DNA from 3 places in the Bifidobacterium scardovii JCM 12489 genome. Region 2 is predicted to be linked to each of the others. Evidence: riboswitches for the same ligand, from Rfam matches in the RefSeq annotation. Region 2 holds a riboswitch; each other region holds the start of a gene.
What was found. Region 2 has a riboswitch for thiamine pyrophosphate ahead of tenA (thiaminase II). Riboswitches for the same ligand answer to the same signal wherever they lie in the genome.
Positions count from the first base shown of each region.

Region 1 (7,146 bases), 680 kb from region 2:
TGGCGTCCAAGGCGTACGTGACGCTGCTGGACGCGGTGGTGGACGCCGACGCCTATGCGCCGTCGCTGCGCGACATGGTCGACTCCGGCATGTGGCATGTCGTGGGCGAAAGCCCATGGAGGAAGCCCGCCGACCTGAGCGGCAATGTGGCGGCGTACCAGTTCGTCACCTATCAGAAGGCCCGCTGAACGGCTTCCGCTGACCGCCGGCTCCGGCTCCGGGCATCTCGCCTTGGGCCGGCCGACCGTCAGCCGCCCGTCCGCACGTATCCGGCCGCCGTGGGCGGATCGCAAGAGAAAGTTTGCACTACCGATGACGCAAGATCACCCGTATACCGTGATGACCGTATGCACCGGCAACATCTGCCGCTCGCCGATGGCCGAGATCATCCTGCGCGCCGAATTCGAAAGCCGCGGGCTTGCCGATCGCGTGCGCGTGATGTCCAGCGGCGTGTCCGACGAGGAGTACGGCAACCCGATCGACCGGCGCGCGGTGCGCGTGCTCAAGGCCGATGGCTACGAGATTCCGACGCATCATTTCGCGCACCGGATCACGCGCGAGGAAATCGAGGAGAGCGATCTCTTCCTGCCGATGACCGCCTCGCACATGCGCGCCCTGCTGCGCCAGCTGCCCGCCGACAAGCGGGGCAGCGTGCACATGTACCGCAGCTTCGACCCGAACCTGCCTGCGGTGACCCCCGGCCGCGAGGACGCCATCGATCTGGTCGACCCGTGGTATGGCGGTCCGCGCGAGTTCCAGGTCGCCATCGACCAGATCAAGGAAGTCGCGCCGTATATCGTCGACTGGGTCGAGACGCAGCTGTAACGGTTGCGGCGGCCGAGTCCGGGTGCCCGTCTCCTCTTGTGGGGAGTCGGGCACCCATCGTTTTGGGACGGTTCCGGGGATGCTTGGCCGGGGCGGGTAAGACGTGAGGGCGGGCAGTGCCCGGAGGCGAAAAAAGACCAGCCGCGGCTGGTCTTTTCGGGTTGGTACCCCCAGAGAGAGTCGAACTCTCGTTGTCAGATTGAAAGTCTGGTGTCCTAACCGTTAGACGATGGGGGCGGACAACTTGATTGATGATACGCGAGCGCCCTAGGTTGCGCAAATCGGCGTGTCGCTATGCGGCTGGCGCGCCCGGGAGGAGCGTGGCGCCGGGCGCGCTCCTCCCGGCATCCGGACACGCCGTCACACCGCGCGATAGGTGAAGTCGTGGATCGTGCGGCCGGCGGCGAGGCCCTTCTTCTCGAAATTGGTGAGCACCCGGCCGCCGAAGCGTTCGGATTCGGCGAAGTCGGCGTGCGGCATGTCCGCGGCGAGTTCGGCGTTGCCTTTGCCGACGTGCCCGGTCGGCAGGCTGACCGTCAGCCCGCCGGCGTTCTCGAACCCGGCGATGCCGTCCATCACCTCGTGCACATGCAGCGCGTAGTCCTCGATATCGGTGGCGATGCGCCACACCCCGCCGTCCGCCAGCGCGTGCCGCACGCTCGCGGCGAGCTCCGGCTGCACGATGCGGCGCTTGTGGTGCTTCATCTTGGGCCAGGGGTCGGGGAAGAAGGTCCACACTTCGCCGACCACGCCGGCGTCGGCATGCGCGAACAGCTCGGGCGCGTTCACCTGCGCGATGCGGATGTTGCCCAGATCCTGCTTGCCGGCCAGCAGCAGCGTGTGCGCGACGCCGGGGTCGTACACTTCCAGCGCCAGAAAATTCACGTCGGGGCGCGCGGCCGCGGCCGCCACGATGTTCTCGCCCTGCCCGGTGCCGATCTCCACGATCAGCGGATTGTCGTTGCCCCATGCGTTCCGCACGAAGTCGGCGTCGAACCGCACGTCGTCGCGCACGTTCAGCGAGCCCTCGCCCGCCGCGGCGTCCAGCAGGTATCGGTCGGCGTACCGGTCCCATGCCCGCTGCAGACGGTCGTCCAGGCGGCCCGAGCGGCGGACGAACGACAGCACCTTGCGGCCGTACAGCGCCGGCTTGTCATCATCTTGAGTAGTCATGCTCCCATTTATACCGTTCGCCCGCGAACGGGACCGGGGCCCGCCGTGTGGGGACGGGACGCGGTCGGTTCGCGGGCGAATGGTGGATGGGTCGCGGTGCGCGGTTCGCCGGCGGCGGGCCGGCCGCTGCCCGGCGGTCGGATCAGACGGCTTCCTCGAGGTGCAGCGGCTGCGGCATCGGGTCGTTCGAGTGCGGCAGCAGCGCATTCGTGATGCATCCGCCGTCGATCGAGGCGAGCGCGCGGTCGAGCTGCACGTTCAGATGCCCGTTCTCGGCCATCCACGTCGTGTAGCTGCGCACCATGTCGATGTTCGCGGTGCCCCAGTTGCCGTCGGCGTCGAACCAGGACGGGGTCACGGCCTCGAGCGAGGCGGCGATGACCTTCGGGTCGATGTGACACAGCGGCGGCTGCAGCGCGTGCACCGCGGCCGCGGGATCCTCCCTGGCCATCGCATAGCCCTGCGCGGTCGCCTCGGCGAAGTTGCGGACCAGCTGCGGGTTGCGGTCGAGCATCTCGCGGCGCACGGACACGAAGTACGAGTGGTGCGGCGCCACGTCGATCGCGTCGAACGGCAGCACGACCAGCTGGTCGAACGGCTCGGAACCCTGGTACGGCTCCCACCACGCCACGTTGATGAACGCGTCGAATTCGCCGCGCTCCACGGAGCGGATATCCGGCTCCCACTCGCCCGGGTCGATCGTGATCAGCTTGGAGAAGTCGCCGCCGTCCTTCTCGACGGCCTGCTGCAGCTCCGTGTACAGGCGCTTGACGCCCATGGGGATGCAGACGCGCTTGCCCTCCAGGTCGCGGAATCGCGTGATGCCGGTGGACTTGTTGGTGATGATGCCGCCGATCTGGCACTGGTTCATCACGGCGAACGAGAGCAGCGACGACTCGCCCTGCTGGTGGAACAGCAGCTGGTTGAGGCGCACCAGGGCGATGTCCACCTCGCCGCGCGCCAGCAGGTAGGCGGGGTCGCCGCGGTAGAAGTCGCCGCTGGTGAACTCGACGTCGATGCCGCGCTCGGCGTACAGGCCGCGCTCGCGGGCCAGGTACATGCCGGCGTGGTTGGTCCAGGGATGCACATATTCCAGACGGACTCTGAGCATGGGTGTTCTCCTTTGATTGTGGGGGTTGATTGGTTGGGAATCGGAAAGGCGGGGGCGGGAGCCGCGTTGCCGTGCTGGGATCTCCTACAGGGCGGCGCGCACGGCGTCGAGGAACGCGCGCCCGGCGGGGCGGAAGAACCATGCGGTGTGCGCGATCAGGGACACGTCATAGCACCACGCCGCATCGTCGGCGCGGCCGGTGCCGTCGGCGTAGTAGCCGATCCAGTTCAGCGACGCCTCCGCCTGGGCGACGGGCAGCATGTCGGCGACCAACGCGCGTTCGTTGTCGCCGAGCGGGCGCACCCGCTGGTATCCACGGATGATCGCGCCGGCGATGTCGGGCCGGCAGGCGGTGTCGTCCCCATTCATGATCTGCACGAATTGGATGGCGTTGCGCTCCAGCGCCTCCACCAAGTCGAACACGGCCGCGTTGCGGTCCGCAAGGCCGAAGTCGAACGCCGCGGACGGCGCGTCGCCGCGCCACAGGAAATTCGACACATGCGGGTCGCCGTGTGTCCAGCAGGACGGCAATTGATGGTAGGCGCCGCTGATGCGTTCCGAGAGTCGGCGGTGCTCCGCCAGATCACGGCGCAGATCGCGGTGCGTGTCCTTGAGATATCGGGCCACCGAAGGGCGTTGCGCCAGCCAGTCCTCCAGCGCGGCGTCCAGGTCGTCGCTGGCGAACAGGCCGAAACGGTCCTGGAACGGCGAGACGGATTCCGGCCGGGGCTCGTCGAAGGATGCGGCCGCGAGCGCGATGCGGGCGAGAAGGGCGCCCAGCCCCTCCGCCTCGGCGAGACTGCGCGGGGGATCCCAGGTCAGCGCGTCGGCATAGCGGTCCTCGCCGTCGGCCCGCGGGCAGACCTCATATACGGATGGCCCGACGGCGAGCGTGGTCCGCAGCGCGCCGGGAGCGGCGTGCTCGTCGAATTCGAGGAATGCCGGGCACGGCATGCCGGCGCTCGCCAGATGCGCGACGAACCGGTGATAGGGGAGTATGGACGGCGTATCGCGCACCGAGCGGTCGTAGCGCTTGATGAATACGTCGCCGTGATCGGTGCGCACCGTCGACCCGGACGCGGTCGGCCGCCCGCTATGGGCCAGCACCTCCTGCGCGCGCATCGGCTCGGCGAGCGCCGCGAGCACGCGGCCCGCCTCGTCGAGGGTCACGTCGGGCCATCGCTGCGCGACGATGTCCAGCTGCGGGTCGTTGTCGGCGTTCTCCATGACGAAGTCCTTTCGTTGGGCGGACCCCATCGTGCGGATCGACGGCGATCCGTGGCCCGTGCGGCGCGTGACGTTGGTGGCGCGCAAGCGGACCTGAGACTTCGTTCGCCGGTACTAGCCGAATCACGTTCTACGGTCGGGATCGTCCCCTCTCAGCTCGTATGAGCCCCCGTGTCTGATGGAAAAACACAGTAGGCCGAAGCGTGTACAACGTGCTATACTCAAATTGTACAAAAAGTAACAAATCAGAGCAAAAGTGAACAAAGGTTCGAATGGTAGCCTCTGTTCGCAGGAGCCCACTGAACAATCGAAAGGCCAGACATGACAGTTCTCGTCACTGGTGGGTGCGGCTATATCGGCGCCCATGTCGTCCACGCGCTTCACGAGGCCGGCGAACGGGTCGTCGTCGTCGACGATCTGAGCTACGGCAAGCCCACCCGCATCGAAGGCTCCCGTCTGTACGGCATGGACATCGCCGCGCCGGGCGCCGGCGAGCGCCTCGCCGAGATCCTCGACGCCGAAGACGTCGATTCCGTCATCCACTTCGCCGCGCGCAAGCAGGTCGGCGAATCCGTCGAGAAGCCGCTGTGGTACTACCAGCAGAACATCAACGGCATGCTCAACGTGCTCACCGGCATGACCAAGTCCAAGAACGCCAAGAAGCTCGTCTTCTCGTCCTCCGCGGCCACCTACGGCGTGCCGCCGGTCGATGTGGTGCCCGAGGACGTGGTGCCGATGCTGCCGATCAACCCCTACGGCCAGACCAAGCTCTTCGGCGAGTGGATGGCCCGCGCCTGCGAGCAGCCGTTCGGCATCCGCTTCTGCGCGCTGCGCTACTTCAACGTGGCCGGCTGCGGCCCCGTCGAGCTTGAGGATCCGGCCATCCTGAACCTCATCCCGATGCTGTTCAACCGCCTGAAGCAGGGCAAGGCCCCGGCCATCTTCGGCGATGACTACCCGACTCCGGACGGCACCTGCGTGCGCGACTACATCCACGTCTCCGACCTGGCCGACGCGCATATCGCCGCCCTGAAGTACCTCGACCGCGACGAGCGCAAGTACGACGCCTTCAACGTCGGCACCGGCGAGGGCACCTCCGTGCGCCAGATCGTCGACGAGGTCAAGAAGGTCACCGGCCTGCCGTTCACCGAGGCCGTCATGGCCCGCCGTGCCGGCGATCCGCCGCACCTCATCGGCTCTCCGAAGCGCATCAACGAGGAGATGGGCTGGCACGCCAAGTACGATGTCGAGGACATCGTCAAGTCCGCATGGGATGCGTGGCAGGCCAACCCCGAGCACCACATCGACGTCGCCACCTGGAAGCAGGTCGACTAGCGGCGTCGCCGTTCCGCCGCGGGGCGGGTGTGCCGTCGTCCGCCATTCGGCGGCCGGCGGTCGCCCGTTGCGCGGTGAGCGAACGGCTCGTCGAGCCGCGATCAGGCGGTGATTGAGCTGACTGAGATTACGGGGCGCAGTCCGGGAAACCGGCTGCGTCCCGTGCTTTTCCGGGCGTAGACTTGAAGCCATGAGCGATACCACTCCGAATTCAGATCCGCAGGTGCCGTACGACCAGCAGGGGCCGGCACGGGGGCAAGCGCGGGATCAGGCGCAGGGCCAGCAGGGGCGGTCCTCCCAGTCGAATCCATCGAATCCATCCGGTCAGCCGGGCTCCTTCTCCCAATCGGCTCCATCCGCGCCGCAGGCGGGGTGCGGGCAGTCTTCCTATGCGCAGACGCCTTCCGCTCAGCCGTCTCCCGCACAGCCGGCATACGGTCAGGTGGGCGGTCAACCGGGCGGTCGCCCGGACGGTCAGGTGGGGTATGGTCAGGCGTACGGCCAGCAGTCCTACGGCCGGCAATCTTACAGTCAGCAGCCTTACGGTCAGGTGCCATATGGCCGGCCGGGCGGGCCGGCGTATGGCGGGCCGGGCGACGATGGTCGGCAGTACGCGCAGCAAGGCGGGCAGCCGTATGCGGGACAGGCCGGTCAGCAGGGCAACCTGTATGGCTATCCGCCGCAGTACGGATATCCGGCTGCCGGTCAGCCCTATCCTCCGCAGGGCGTGCCGGGTTACATGGCGCCCTATGAAAAATGGAACGTGATGTGCATCGTGGGCTTTGTGCTGGCGTTCGTCCTGCCGCCGGTGGGGTTGGTGCTTTCGATCGTGGCTCTGGTGCAGATCAACAAATCCCGGGAGAAGAGCAAGGGACTGTCGGTCGCCGGCATCGTCATCGGGGCGATCAACACCGTGCTGCTCATCCTGATCATCATGTTCATCGGCTGGGCGATCAACGCGGTGTCCAACTATCCGTACGATCGGTCCTATATGTATGACGATTGCTCCTATTCGATGGACGGCGAATGCGACGGCTCGGATGCGTGGGACGATTACGCCGATGATTTCTCCGCCAAATATGCCGGCGCGTACGGCGCTTCCGGTGATGCCGTTGCCCCGCGGGAGTCGGCTTCCGGCGCGTTCGCCAATGCCGATGGGCGGTACGCGGTGGAGTATGGAGCGTCGCTGGGTGACGTGCTGGGGGAGTGACCGGCTCGCATGGTGCCACGCGGGTGATTGTCGGAGCGAGTGGTTTCGGATGGGCGATTTCCGCATGATCGCGCGGATCGGCGCCTTGGCGGACGGGTCGCCGGCACGGCTTCGCGAGTGGCGACACGCCGTGATTTGCGTGTGGCTGAGATATCTGTAATATAACTACTCGTTGCCTCGCACAAGTGAGGATCAACACGGCCCCGTAGCTCAGTTGGTTAGAGCGCCGCCCTGTCACGGCGGAGGTCACCGGTTCAAGTCCGGC
Region 1 covers NZ_AP012331.1:712,783-719,928, forward strand. The annotation lists gene BBSC_RS02940 (dihydrofolate reductase) at 1-188, shown strand, start outside; gene BBSC_RS02945 (low molecular weight protein-tyrosine-phosphatase) at 313-825, shown strand; tRNA gene BBSC_RS02950 (tRNA-Glu) at 988-1,062, opposite strand; gene trmB (tRNA (guanosine(46)-N7)-methyltransferase TrmB) at 1,186-1,998, opposite strand; gene BBSC_RS02960 (ABC transporter substrate-binding protein) at 2,141-3,109, opposite strand; gene BBSC_RS02965 (phosphotransferase) at 3,194-4,336, opposite strand; TPP riboswitch at 4,420-4,519, opposite strand; gene galE (UDP-glucose 4-epimerase GalE) at 4,658-5,671, shown strand; gene BBSC_RS14155 (DUF4190 domain-containing protein) at 5,862-6,881, shown strand; tRNA gene BBSC_RS02980 (tRNA-Asp) at 7,081-7,146, shown strand, end outside.
Region 1: it holds a riboswitch for thiamine pyrophosphate, as region 2 does, so the genes downstream of both, BBSC_RS02965 (phosphotransferase) here and tenA (thiaminase II) in region 2, are expected to answer to the same signal.

Region 2 (7,146 bases):
TCGATCAGGTTCTTGCCGTATGTGGACAGCCGTATCTCGGCCTGCGAGCCGGACAGCCCCTCGGCGTCGGTCTGCATGGCCCGGTACACCTTGTCGACCGGCATCAGGCTGATCTCGTCCATCGAATAGTTGGATGCCCTGTGGCTTTGCGTGATCATCGGCTGTCATCCCCCTTGCGGCGGGGCCGGCGCCCCTCGGCGGCGCCCCGCATCCATCTGCAGACAGTGTAGGTCCGCCGCCGCGCAAACGCCATGGGACTAAACCCCACGCCCGGCGCATATGTGGTGTTCCTCCGCACCGGCGGCCCCCTCGGGGAGGGAGCCGGAATCCGGCACGCGATTACGGTACGGGACACTAGTAGTCTCTTGCAAATTGTTGAGTTGATCCTCCCGCTGGCGGGAGGTGGCGCGTAGCGCCGGAGGGTGGTCGGATGCTTGATACGACTATGCTATCGACCACCCCCAGTCGGCTGCGCCGACAGCCCCGACATCACATGCGACGTGCGCTTCACGCACTGCTATGGGCAGTCCACAGGACTGCCCATCCAGCGGGGGCGTGGGCCACTGCATGATGCCACTAGACTGGGGATCGAAGATCCTGACGAACGGGAGGTCCCATGCGCGTGTTGGCCGAGAAGTGCACGCTGCTGGTGCTGGGCATGGCGCTGGCCCTGCTGCTGCCGCCCGGGGCTCAGCCGGACGGCGTGTTCGTCGCCGGGCTGCTGTCGGCCGTGTCCGCCGCCGGGCTGGCCGAATGGCTGCGCGCCGACACGCGATGGTCATGGCTGCCGTGCCTGGCGTATCCGGCCATCGCCGTCGCCGCGCCGGCATGGAGCGCGTTCGTGCCGCTTGTCGCCTACGATGCGGCGCGCCTGACCGGGGCGCCTCGGGCGGGCAAACCCGGCCGCGGCGCCGCCCGGATCACGGCCCCGCTCCCCTTCTCGGCCGGCGGCGCGACTCCGCTTGCATGGCTTGCGGCCGCCGCACGCTGGTTCTGGGCGCTTCCCTTGGCGGCGATGTGGTTCCGCGCCGCCACCGGCGGCAACGGCCTCGCCGGGTACCTGCCCGTGCTGGTGCTTGCGCCGGTCGCGCTGCTCGGGTTCGTTCTGGGCCGCGCCCGCGCCGGTGTGGACGCGGCGCGGCGCGCGCTGCTGCAGGCGCAGGACCGGGCGCGGGAGTCCTCCCGGTCCGCCCGCTCGCGCATCGCCGACATCGACGAGGAACGCGCCCAGTCGGTCCGCATGGCCACGCTCGGCGAACGCACGCGCATCGCCCGCGAGATCCACGACAACGTGGGCCACCTGCTGACCCGCGCGATCATGCAGGCGCAGGCCGGCAAGGCGGTGGCCGAGGCCACGGGCGACGCCGCCGCGGCCCGGGGGTTCGCCGCATTGGGCGGGACGCTGGACGACGCGATGACGATGGTGCGCCGTTCGGTGCACGACCTTGACGACGACGGCACCGATTTCGTCGCGCAGATCGACGATGCGGTCGCCTCGTTCGACGGCATCTCCCCCGGGTTCGCCGTGACGCTGGCCAACGACATCGCCTCGGCGCCGGCGCCGGTCTCGCGCTGCTTCGCCACGGTGATCAGGGAGGCCCTGTCGAATACGGTGCACCACAGCGCGGCCGCCTCCGCCAGCGTGACGCTGCGGGATTTCCCGGCGTTCTGGCAGCTGGTCGTGCAGGATCCGGGCCCGGCGAACGACGGCCATGCGCGGATGGCCGGCGAACCGACGCGGGGCATGGGCCTGGCGGATATCGAATCGCGGGTGCGGGCCCTCGGCGGCACCGCGGTCTGCGGCCCGTACGAGGGCGGCTGGCGCGTGTTCGCATCCGTGCCGAAACGGCGTCGGACCGATCAGCCGGGCACGCCGGCCGAACCGGAAGCGGCCGCGTGGAAGAGCTTGGAACCGACGACGCACCATGAATCGAGGAGCCGATGAGAATCGCAATCGTGGACGACGATCCGATCGTCTGCCAATCGCTGGAGACCATCCTGGCCGCCACGGGAGCGGGCGACGTGCTGTGGACGGCGCATGACGGCGACGCCGCCGTGCGGCGCTATTTCGAAACGCCGTCCAGCCATCCGGACGTGCTGCTCATCGACATCCAGATGCCCGGCCGGGACGGGCTGGACGCCGCCCGGGAGATTCTCGCCAGGGATCCGGCGGCGCGCATCCTGTTCCTGACCACGTTCTCGGACCGGAACTACATCGCGCAGGCGATGGATCTCGGCGCCAAGGGCTATCTCATCAAGCAGGACGTCGCGGCGGTGGCCCCCGCGCTGCAGGCGGTCATGGCCGGGCAGGTGGTGCTCGGAGCGGAGGTGCTCGGCAAGCTCACCGGCGCGGCGGGCCCCTCCGGCACGGGCCCGGCACCCGCCGCGGAAGGCGTGCCGGGCGGGTCCCTCGACGCGCTGCTGGGCGAACGCGAGCGCGACATCGCCGCGCTCGTCGCCGAGGGGCTCGACAACCGCGACATCGCCGCGACCCTGTACCTGAGCGAGGGCACGGTTCGCAACCGCATCAGCGCGATCCTCGACAAGCTGGGGCTCGCCAACCGCACGCAGCTCGCCATCGCGTGGATCAACGGGCACCGCTAATGCCCATCCCGGGTGCTAGCGTGGTCCCTGCATACGCGGAACACTAGGGGTGCCTTTGCGCTGAGATGGCTGCCGCCAATCCCTTCGAACCTGATGTGGGTAATACCAACGTAGGAAAGTGGTTTCGACGTCAGTCACGTCTGGTGGTCCCAGTGTGCGCTCCCATCCATCCCTTTTCGGAAAGCGACACGTACCATGACCGACAACACCGTCTCCTTCTCGCAGCGCCTGCTCAAGGCCGGGCAGCCCATCCTCGAGGAGATCATCAAGCATCCGTTCGTGCAGGGCATCGCCGACGGCGATCTGCCCAAGGAGGCGCTGACCTTCTACGTCGGTCAGGATTTCAACTATCTCAACGCCTTCATCAAGGTGTACTCCGGCGCGATCCAGAAGTGCGTGACCCGCGACCAGATGGCGTTCTTCGCCGGGCAGATCGGCTTCATCCTCAACAGCGAGATCCACCCGCACCACAACTTCTGCAACGTGGCCGGCGTGGCGTACGAATCCCTGCAGCACGAGGCCCAGGCCCCGTTCACCTACCTGTACAACGAGCACATGTACAACGCGGCGCGCACCGGCGATCTGATCGACGTGGTGGCCGCGATGACGCCGTGCCCGTGGACGTACACCGAAATCGCCAACCGCCTGGTGGCCGAGGGCAGGAACACGCCGGACAACGCGTTCAAGCCGTGGATCGACTTCTACGCGCACGTCGACGCAGCGGACGGCGAGGGGCTGCTGCCGAAGATGTACGCCATGATCGACGCCGAGGCCCCCAAGTACGACGCCTCGCATCTGGACCGCACCGAGGAGATCTTCCTCAAGAGCTGCGAACTGGAATGGGAGTTCTGGGATCAGGCGTACCACCAGCGCGGCTGGCGGTTCGTCAAGCCCGCGAACGTGCTCTGACCGGCGGTCTCCTTCCCTCTTGCGTGCGATCGGATCGGTCGGCACCCGACGGCCGTTCCCCGGCCGGTCCGATCGCGCCGTCCTTCAGTCGAAGCCGTCCGTCAGTCGAAGACGAAGTCGACGTCGACGATGTGGAAGCGCTCGGCGAGCGCGCGCTCGAGCGAGCGCTTGCGCCCAACCAGCTCGGTGGCGCTGATGAATTCGTCCCGGCACGCCAGATAGACCTCGACGTTGTAGCTCATGCCGGTCTTGTACACCTGCACGGCGTCCAGCGCGGTGCCGTTCGGCAGGTGGGTGGCGGCCAGATCCGCCGCGTGGGCGGTGGTCGGCCCGTCGGTCACCGCACCGCCGACCAGTTCCACGAACGAATCCCGGAGCACGCCGATCGGCTCCTTGGCCGAAACCGCCACCAGCAGCGTGGTGATGAAGAAGTCGCCGGTGTAGTGCAGGAACGCCAGCGGCGAGCCGTCGGGAACGAACAGCAGCAGCACCGCGACCGCGCCGATGCCCCCGGAGATGACCGCGTCGACGAGCGTCGCCTTGGATTCGGCGACCAGCAGCGTGCTGGATCCCCCGATCCTCGCGTTCTCGCGGCGGTAGTAGGCGAACAGCCCCAATCCGATGGCCACCATCGCGATCTCGTAGTAGACGACCGGCCCGAGCGTCATCTTCTCGCCGATGCCGTACCGCACGTAGTCGAGCGCGCTCTGGCTGACGCTGATCAGCGAGAAGGCGAGCAGCGCGATCGTCAGGATCGCCTTGCCGATGGCGTACACCGGCTCGAGCGCGAACAGCCCGTTGGGGAACCGCTCGGTGGTCCTTACGCTGCGTTTGGAGATCCAGATGGCGACGACGCCCGACACCAATGCGATCAGGGTGATGGCCGCGTCGAGGAAAATCGCCTCGATGCCGGTGGCGAGAAAGACCGCGACCCCGGCGAGGCCCATGACCGCGTTGGCACCGATGCCGACGATCAGCGCGCTGCGTTCCACGCGCTTGTGCTGGACGGTGTGCTGCATAGGGTACTCCTTACCGTTGCATGCGTCGTATACGTTCATGCCCGGTCGTTCAAACGCTGTTCGCGAGTCCCATATGCCCCGTGCGCATGAATCATGGTACCGGAATGCCGGGATCCGTTACGCCCGGGGCGATCCGCGTGTCGGGGGCCGCGCATCCGGCCGGGACCGCGGCGGAGAGCCCCTCCCATGCGACACGCGCCCCCATGCACGGGGGTGCCGTCCGTTGCCGCATGGACCGCGCCCGGTCCACGGCGACGGGCGTTTCGGGGACCGCGCGTTCCCCGAGGTCCCGTTGAACGCGCATCCGGGCCTCAGTACGATGACCCCAAGGCCGCGCCCGCGCACGCCGCGCGATGCCGCCGGCTTCAAGCGCCTACCGTCAGGGGGCCTACCGTCAGGGGGAACACATGGATCACACGCATAACGGTCACCGCTTCGGTGGCGACAATCCGAACGATGGCCGACCACGGAACGATGGCCGGCCGCAGAACGGCACCGCCGGCCAGCAGCCGGCCATGCCGCGCCAGCCGGCGCCGGAGGGGCCCTTCGCGCCGCCGCACCGCCAGCAGCAGTCCCAACAGCCAGGGCAGCCTCAGCGATCCAACCCCCAGCAGCCGACGCAGCCCTGGCCGGCCCAGCCGATCCCGCCGATGCAGGGCGCGCATCCGGCGCGGCCGGGCGCCCAACAGCCCCCGGACCAGTCGCCATGGCAGGGTCGGCCGCAGCCGGCGCAGCAGCACGGCCCCTGGTCGCGGCCCACGCCGAATCAACCGTATCAGCCGTACCAGCCGCAGTCCCAACCGCATCGGCAGCCAGCTCCCTTCCGGCAGCCCCGGCCGGGGCGGTCCGGGCGCCCTGCCGGCGGGCCGCCGAACGGGCGACGGCGCAATCCCGTGGCGGCCGCCTTCGCACGCCATCCGCGCATCATACTGGCGGTTGCCGGCGTCCTGCTCGTGGTGGCGGTCGTCGCGGCCATCGCCATACCCCGCATGCTGCGCCATGACGGCGCGCGGCCGACCGAATCGTACGCCGGCACCGACTACGCCTACGCCGGCGTCAAGGAGCTGTCCGCATTCGAGCCGCTCGACCTGTCCTACATCAAGGACACGCCGGAATTCTCGCAGGCGCTCGGCTCGGGCATCGCCGACTCCAGCGCGCAGGATGACGCCTATGCGCAGGACGCCGTGGCCGAGATCTACACCGATCCCCGCCTGAACCTCAAAATCGACGCGGAATACGATTACCTGACCAAGTCGATCGTGCCGAGCGAGACCATGCGCGCCACGCTCGACATCAACGATGCGACCACGCGGATCCAGGAACGCCTCCGGGCGGAGGGCAAGGACGATCTGTTCTACATGCTCGCCGGCTCCAAGGACATGGACCAAGCCAACAAGGCCCACGACGACTGGTTCAAGAGAATGCGGGACAGGAGCAAGCACGGCGACGCCCCGGACGATCCGTACCAGGGGCAGCCGGATCGCGGCAAGACCGTGCACGGATGGTTCCACCACCCAAGGTATTGGGTGGTCCTGCATTTCGACGGGAACGGCAGGAAGCTCGAGCGGCCCGAGGTGCTGCAGATCAACGTCAAGGAGCACGGACTGGCGGCGCCGGAGCCCCTGTCGGCCACCATCGACGACCAGGGATGGCTCAGCCTGTCGTGGAAGGCGGTCAAGGGCGCCAAGCAGTACGCGATCGCCGTCTTCAACAAGCGCGAATCGGAGCCGACCATCCTGGACATCGCCGACGGGAACGCCACCTCGTGGAGCGCCGCCCGCGCGCCGATCGGCGATTCGAACTCCCCGGCCCTGATGGCCACCGACATCAACGGCGACCAGCTGAAGGACAAGGACCGCACCGACGCCGACAGCCGATACCTGATCACCCAGAACGGCGCCGTCGGCGTCGGCGTGATCGCGATGAACGACGACTTCGCCTCCGCGCCGGCCTACAAGCAGCTGATCGGCAAGGGCGTGTCCGCGGGCAGCGACTTCGCGTCCCTGGCCGTCGGCGAGTTCACCTTCAACTCGGACAGCGAAACCGGGTGGGACCGCGTGAATTCGAAGATCTACCGGCTGCCCGACGATGCCGGCGAGCTGCTGGCTGACATCGCCTCATACCCGCAGACCGTGCCCTACGTCGCCGCGGACGGCTCGCTGCGCAACGGGTCGACGCAGGCGCTTGCCGGCGAGATCGCCCCGGCGAGCAAGGTGCTGGTGAATTCGTTCCTGGGCAGGCCCGACCAGTACCGGATCGACGCGGTCGGCGGCCCCGACACGCTCGTGGCCACGCTGCGGTTCTACGCGGCCGGCACGCGCGCCCCCAAGTCCGTCGAGCACACGCTCGTCGTGCCGAGCGCGGACTACGACATCGCCGGGCTGCTCAAGCAGTACAACACCGATTCGCTCAAGCGCTCCGCCCAGACCGGCATGGTCGTGCAGTCCGTGTCCGACAACGATCTGAAGAAGGCGGTGGAGCAGAACAAGGTCGACAGGAAGAAGGCGGAGGTCAAGCCGGACACGCCGCTCAACCAATTCACCGACAAGGCCAGCGGCGATCCGCTGGTGCAATTCATCATGGCGAAGTTCAGCGCAGGCGAGGGCACCTTCCC
Region 2 covers NZ_AP012331.1:1,388,719-1,395,864, reverse strand. The annotation lists gene BBSC_RS05740 (cation-translocating P-type ATPase) at 1-158, opposite strand, end outside; gene BBSC_RS05735 (sensor histidine kinase) at 617-1,945, shown strand; gene BBSC_RS05730 (response regulator transcription factor) at 1,942-2,604, shown strand; TPP riboswitch at 2,640-2,738, shown strand; gene tenA (thiaminase II) at 2,800-3,513, shown strand; gene BBSC_RS05720 (cation transporter) at 3,615-4,532, opposite strand; gene BBSC_RS05710 (transglutaminase domain-containing protein) at 4,940-7,146, shown strand, end outside.

Region 3 (7,146 bases), 880 kb from region 2:
CCGCCGTCCTGACGACCAGCGGAATACGCGTCGGCATGAGCCACGAGCCGGCCAGACCGGCCAAGACCACGACCGACACGAGCATGCCGATCACGACGTTGCCGCCGGTCAGCAGCACGCCGAGCGTGGTGAACACGCAGAACAGCACGGTCGCCGTCAGCATGAACGCGATCGGTTCCGCATCCGTCACGCCGATCGCCCGCGCCGCGACCACCAGGATCACGGCGGTGTATGCCGCGGCCGGGACGGTGCCCAGCAGCAGTTTCTCCGCCACGTACTCTCCCATGGGCCGGCCACTGGACCGGAACGTCCCGAGGACGCCGTCGCCGCGATCCCCTCCGACCGATCCCGATATCACCGGCGGCACGACGATCATCAGCATCGACGCCAGTGCGGCGGCCAGATCGACCGTCGCGACGGCGGCATCCGCGTGCCCGATTTCGTCGCGGATCAGCGACGCCAACGGCATCGCGCCGCCGATGACCACGAACGTCAGCATCACCCAGTCATGCCGCAGCCGTCCCAGATCCCTGTACAGCAACCCCTTCATATGATCCCTTCAGTTCTTCCGCTTAGCTTTTCTACTCCCCATGAGGGGGCCGAGTCTTGAAGAAAACGCCAGAGACGTTTTCAGGTGTGTTCGAGCCGACAGGCGAGCGGAAAGAACGCGATCGAAGGCCGTCCGCGATTGCTGGACGCTGGCCGCGAAGCGGCCTGAGGAGTGATCTCCGCACACAGCTATACACCCTCCCCCGATCTGTTCGTCAGCATCACCGCGCCTTGTCATAGCGCGGCTCGCCGGGGTCCGGCATCACACCGGCGACGATCTGCCGGAGCGCCTCCACGTGCGCGTTGAACGCGGCCAGCCCCTGCCAGGTGAGCGACACCCAGGTGATCGGGTACCGCCGCGTAAGCCCCGATTTCTTCTCGATCGTCACGTATCCGGCGTCCGCCAAGGTTTTCAGATGCTTGGAGCATGTCGCGTCGCTGATGCCGAGCGTGTCTCGCAACACGTCGAACCGCACCGAGTCGGAGGCGGCCAGCAGCCCGCAGATACGCAGCCGGATCGGCGCGTGGATCACCTCGTCGAAATGCGGCGTCACACCGCTTTCCTCGCCGCTCCCGCCGTCTGTCCGCCCAACAGTCCGCTCATTCATCGCAGATTCCTTCCGGCCACGCCCCGCAACAGCTCGTCCTCGAGCAGGCGCATCAGATAGGCGAATCCACCGGCCGAGGCGGCAACGACCGGCAGCATCCACAGCAGCGGCACGCCATGCAGGCCGGCGGCCATCATCAGCGCGCAGCCGCCCCAGCACACCGCCGCGGCACCCGTCAGGCGCATCCACGCACGGCCGGTCATACGGCGCAGGCAATGCCGGTCCCTGACCATCAGCCCATATTCGCGGCTGATCCGCAACGCATTGCCGAACAGCCAGGCAAGCGCGATCGCACACGCGGCGAGGAACGCGCACGCCTGCACCTCCTTCGATCCGCCGAACACCGACGCCGGCACGCTGAGCTCCGACCACGCGAGCAGGTCCAGAAACGCCGCATTGCCCATCAGCGACAGGTAGTACCAGTGCGGGAACCGCACGCGCGTGACCAGCCGCGCACGGTCGCCGTCGATCAGGCGCAGGGCCTGCTCCGCCGGTGAATCCGGCAGGAACGATCGTTCGCCATCCATGTGCGCATCATCTCGATTCATCGTCGTCGCGACAAAACTTCTTTCCAACACGGAAAACAATACTACTTTCCATCATAGAAACAAGTTGGCGTGTCGAACGCGTCCAATGCCACACATCGCGGCGACGCGCCAGACCGGCGATACCGGTTTTGCGATTTCGACACGAAATTGTCCATGTTGGTGCATAGCGTCGGCAACGTAATGCAGGGGAACCCGGCCGGTACGACGGGTTGAGAATGGCGCAGGCCTGACCCTTAGAACCTGTTGGTTAAGACCATCGTAGGGAGCAGCGATATGAACGATTCGCATAGGCATGGGTGCAATGGCCGCACGGCCGCGCAAACGCCATCGGACCCGCATGCGGCGGGGGATCCCGCAGCGTTGCGGGACCGGATCGCGCAGGCGGTGCGCGACGTGCGCGCAACGACGCCGCTCGCCCAATCCTTCACCAATTTCGTGACGATCAATCTGGTCGCGAACGCGCAGCTGGCCGCGGGCGGTACGGCCGCGATGAGCTTTCTGCCCGACGACGTGATCGACACGTCGGCGATTTCGGGCGCCGACTACATCAACGTCGGCACGCTGCTGCCGTTCTACAAGGAGGCGTTGCCGCAGATCGCGCGCGCCTTCCACCAGAGCGGCCATCCGTGGGTGCTCGACCCGGTGGCGGCCGGCATCGGCGCGACGCGCACCGCCATCCTGACCGCGTTCAAGGACTATCCGCCGACCATCATCCGCGGCAACGCCTCGGAGGTCATCGCCCTGTGCGACATGTGGGGGCTGGGCAGGCAGGACGATGGCGTCTCGGGCGACGAGCATCCCAGCACGCGGCCGGCCGGCGTGGAATCCGTCGACGACGTGGAATCCGCGACCGATGCGGCCAGGCGGCTGGCCCGGCATATGGCGCCTCTGTCGCCCGGCGGCCAAGCGGCCGTGGCGGTGTCGGGCAAGGTCGATCTGGTGACCGACGGCGATCGCATCTATCGGTTGCCCGGCGGCAGCGCGCTGATGTCGAAGATCACCGGCGCCGGATGCTCGCTGGGTGGCGTGACCGCGACCTATCTGGCCGTGGCCGAGCCGCTGACCGCGACGTTGGCCGCATCCCTGCTCTACAACCGCGCCGGTGAGATCGCCGAACGCCTTTCGGACGGCCCGGGTTCGTTCCAGGTGCATCTGCTCGACGCGCTGTGGAATCTCACCCCCGAGCAGGTCGCCGCCTCCGAGATCGTCGTGGCGCGCTAGCGGCGGTTCATGTGCGGGCGGCAGCCCGCATGCGGCGTGCATAACCAGACCCAATGGCAAAGGACATGATATGAGCAACTATCCATACGCATCGATGCGCGACCAGTACGACCTGTCCGCCTATTTCGTGGTCGGGCCGCAGGACACCAAGGGGCGCCCGGTCGCCGGAGTGGTCGACGAGGCGCTCAAGGGCGGCGCCACGTTCATCCAGCTGCGCGCCAAGCCCGGGGACGCCGCGGACATCACGGCCGCCGCGCGGCAGATCGCGCAGGTCATCGCCGACAACGGCAAATCCGAATCGGTGCCGTTCGTGATCGACGACCGCGTGGACGTGGCATGGCAGTGCCGCTATCTGGGCATCAAGGTCGACGGCGTGCATATCGGGCAGACCGACATGCAGCCGCAGGCGGCCCGCGCCCTGCTGGGCGACGATGCGATCATCGGCCTGTCGGCGGAGCTCGTGGCGCAGGTGCGCGCCGCGAACGATCTGCCGGAAGGATGCATCGACTACCTCGGCGCCGGCCCGCTGCATGCGACCATCACCAAGCCGGACGCGGCGGTCGTCGAGGCGGACGGCACCCGCCACACGCTGGACGAGGCCCAGATCAACGCGCTGTGCGCGGCGAGCGCCTACCCGATCGTGGTCGGCGGCGGCGTGCACGCCGACGACGTGCCGATGCTGGCGCGCACGAAGGCGGCCGGATGGTTCGTCGTCTCGGCGATCGCCGGGGCGCCGGATCCGCTGGCCGCCACCCGCGAACTGGTCGAAGCGTGGAAGGAGAACCGCGCCTGACGCTCCCCACGGCGCCGGTATGGCAAGCCCCGCCCGATACGGATACGCCACGGCTACGCCCGCATGGCGCTCGCCGGGCGGAACCACGGAAGATTTGCACCGCGTTCGCCGCGGTCATACGAAAGGAACCATCATGACCACCACCCTCATCCCGGTACTCGCCGTCTCCGGCTCGGACTCCTCCGGCGGTGCCGGCATGCAGGCCGACCTGAAGACCATGCTCGCCAACGGCGTGTTCGGCATGAGCGCGATCACCGCGCTGACCGCGCAGAACACGATGGGCGTCACCGGCGTGGAGAACGTGACGCCGGCCATGGTCGCCGCGCAGATCGACGCCGTGTTCACCGACATCCCGCCGCAGGCCATCAAGATCGGCATGGTCTCGTCCGCCGAGCTGATCAACGCGATCGCCGACCGGCTCGAGGCGCATCAGGCGAAGAACATCGTGCTCGACCCGGTGATGGTCGCCACCTCCGGTGCCAAGCTCATCGACGATGACGCGATCGCCGCGCTGACCACGCGCCTGTTCCCGCTCGCCACGGTGATCACGCCGAACATCCCCGAAACCGAAGTGCTGCTCGACCTCATAGCGCACGACAAGGCGACGCTCGAGACCGGCAAGTGGTCGGAGCACGCGGACGCGAATGCGCGCATCGGAGACCGGGCGGCCATGGAGGATGCGGCCCGCGTCATCGGAGAGCACTACGGCTGCGCGGTGCTGGTCAAGGGAGGCCATGGCGTTGCCGACGCCAACGACCTGCTGTTCGACCACGGCACGGCGGTCTGGATCGACGGCGAGCGCGTCGACAACCCGAACACGCACGGCACCGGCTGCACGCTCTCGTCGGCGATCGCCTCGAACCTCGCGAAGGGTGATACGCTGGAGAACGCGATCCGCCATGCCAAGGAGTATCTGACCGGCGCGCTCAACGCGCAGCTCGACCTCGGCCACGGCTCGGGGCCGATGGACCACGCGTGGCGCTGGCGCTGATGCCGGCGGCGGTGCCGGCCGAAGCCGTCGGCATCAGACGGCATCGGCCAATATCAGTCAATATCAACGGAAGGCTATTCGCCAAGGAGCGACATATGACGTTCGACCGTAACGCAATCAAGCAGGAAGTGCCGATCGATCCCAAGACCGGCAAGCCGTATCTCAACACGGTGGCGGCGATCCAGATCGCGCCGCACGGCGTGGGCTCGGAGCTGTCGGGGTATGTGGCCGAGGCCGTCGAGGTGATCCGCGAATCCGGCCTGCCGCAGAGCACCAACGCGGTGTTCACCAACGTCGAGGGCGATCTGGACGAGGTGCTGCGGGTGGCCGGCGACGCCGCCAAGAAGCTTGCGGAGCAGGGCTACCGCACGAGCCTCGTGCTGCACATGGACATCCGCCCCGGCTTCACCGGCCAGCTCATCGAGAAGCCGAAGCTCGTCGACGAGATCATCGCCGCCAAGCAGGGCGAAGAGTAGCCCTCGGGCGGTGTGTCCGGCGCCTCCTATGCCGCGCCGGACACACCGCCATGTGCCGTCGATACGCCAAACGCACCATCAGCGATGGTTTCGGGCGGTTTCGACGCGCCTTCGGGAAGTTTCAGCACATCTCCGGATGCTTCCGGACACGTCTCCGGGCAGTTCCGACGCGTCCGGAAGTGCCTGCGGTACGCCAACGTCGAGTTGTCGGTGCGCGCACGCCGAGACCGACCCTAAATCATGCCGGATTATACGTTTTATCATGGGTGTGCAACCGGTTCTGCTACACACCCTCGCACCGACAACTCGCACCAAACATGCAAAGACGCTGCAATTCGCCATACGCGCGCGGTCACAATACCGCGTTCCCGGTCAGGCCCGATCCAACCACCCGCAATCCCTTGCTGGCATACAGCCCCGGCAGGCTCCGGAACAGGCCGTATGCCAGCATAGGCCGTATGCCACTAGATGCCGACCGCGCATCTAGTGCACGAGCAGAACGCGCAGCAACGCCACTATCACATACACGGCATTGGGCAGCAGCCAGAGCGCAGCGAGGACGATGTACGGCCACAGATGAGCCCTGGTGACGGCGATGAATTCGCGGATGAACGCCGTGGGCCAGTAGTAGCCGCGCGTGTGGCTGCCGATGCCGTCGGCTTTCAACCCGATGGTATGCGCGTACTCGCTGGCGCGGAACACATGGTAGTCGCTGGTGACCAGCGCGCAGCGGTATGCGGGTTCACGCCGGTGCCCAACGATCTGGGGCCCACGCAGCGAGGTCATGAGCTCCTGCGAGAAGCGCAGATTCTCCATGGTAGTGGTGGAACGGTCCTCCATGAGGATGGACTCGGCGGGCACACCGCACCGTTCCCTCAGATACCGCCGCATCGATGCCGCTTCGGACACCACCTCGTCGGCTCCCTGCCCGCCCGAGGCGATGAACACGCCGGACCGCCCCTGCCGGTTCCACAGGGCCACGGCCTTGTCGACGCGCCCGCGCAGCAGCGGGGTCGGAGTGCCGTCGGGCATGAGCCCGGCGCCATGGATGATGATGTAGTCGTACGAGCGCTTGCGCGGAAGCAGGCGGTACAGCGTCGAATACACCAGCAGCGCCGCGAACGAAAAGAAGAACCACACGCCTTCCAGCGTGATCAGCGAGGCGACCGATATCAGCCATTTCGGGGCTTTCATCACCAGCATCAGCGGATAGCACACGAACCAGCCGACGATGGCCACGGCCAGCAACGCGGGCAGCAGCGTAGCCAGCGATAGCCCTTCATGACGCACGACGACCACCGTATTGGCCAGCAGGAAGACAACGGCGATCAGCGGGCCGAACACCACCGTCAGCACCAGCGGCAACAATGCCCATGATTCGCCGAAGTGCAGGAGCGTGGTCGTCAGGAACGTCAGCAGGAACAGCAGCAGCCAGATCGCGTTGCGGAACTGTCGGGGCTCCCTGCGGTACGACAGCAGAAACAGCATGCCGAACAGTATGCTCGGCGAATACAACGCCAATACGGAGGCCACCGTCGTTCCCATACCCATGACCGATCCTCCCTCATGCGGCGCATGCCGCTCTGGACGCCACTATATCCCACATGGAAGCATTACGTCATCACGAACGGGGTTCGGCTTTCACCGGCACGGTGGCCGACAGCGTCCATTCGGCGTCTTGCGTAGCGATATGCAGGGCGCCGCCATGCCGCTCGAGCAATCGCCGGTAACGGTTGAGGCCGGTGCCGGTCGAAAGTTCCGCGTCGCCATCCGCATCCGACGGCGTGCGGACCGTGTCGATGCAGGCGATGCGCACGGCATCCAGTCCGATGCCGATCGTCATCACATAACCGGCTTCCGGGTCGGCATGCTTGGCGATGTTGCCGTACAGTTCCTCCAGCAGCCCGGCGACCAGATCGCTGCGCCCCGCTTCGCCATTGGCACCGGAGACAATCGTCTG
Region 3 covers NZ_AP012331.1:2,267,789-2,274,934, forward strand. The annotation lists gene BBSC_RS09315 (hypothetical protein) at 1-550, opposite strand, end outside; gene BBSC_RS09320 (transcriptional regulator) at 771-1,157, opposite strand; gene BBSC_RS09325 (hypothetical protein) at 1,154-1,684, opposite strand; TPP riboswitch at 1,880-1,987, shown strand; gene BBSC_RS09330 (hydroxyethylthiazole kinase) at 1,979-2,926, shown strand; partial or broken gene thiE (thiamine phosphate synthase) at 2,997-3,713, shown strand; gene thiD (bifunctional hydroxymethylpyrimidine kinase/phosphomethylpyrimidine kinase) at 3,853-4,710, shown strand; gene BBSC_RS09345 (thiamine-binding protein) at 4,806-5,186, shown strand; gene BBSC_RS09350 (YdcF family protein) at 5,670-6,737, opposite strand; gene BBSC_RS09355 (hypothetical protein) at 6,808-7,146, opposite strand, start outside.
Region 3: it holds a riboswitch for thiamine pyrophosphate, as region 2 does, so the genes downstream of both, BBSC_RS09330 (hydroxyethylthiazole kinase) here and tenA (thiaminase II) in region 2, are expected to answer to the same signal.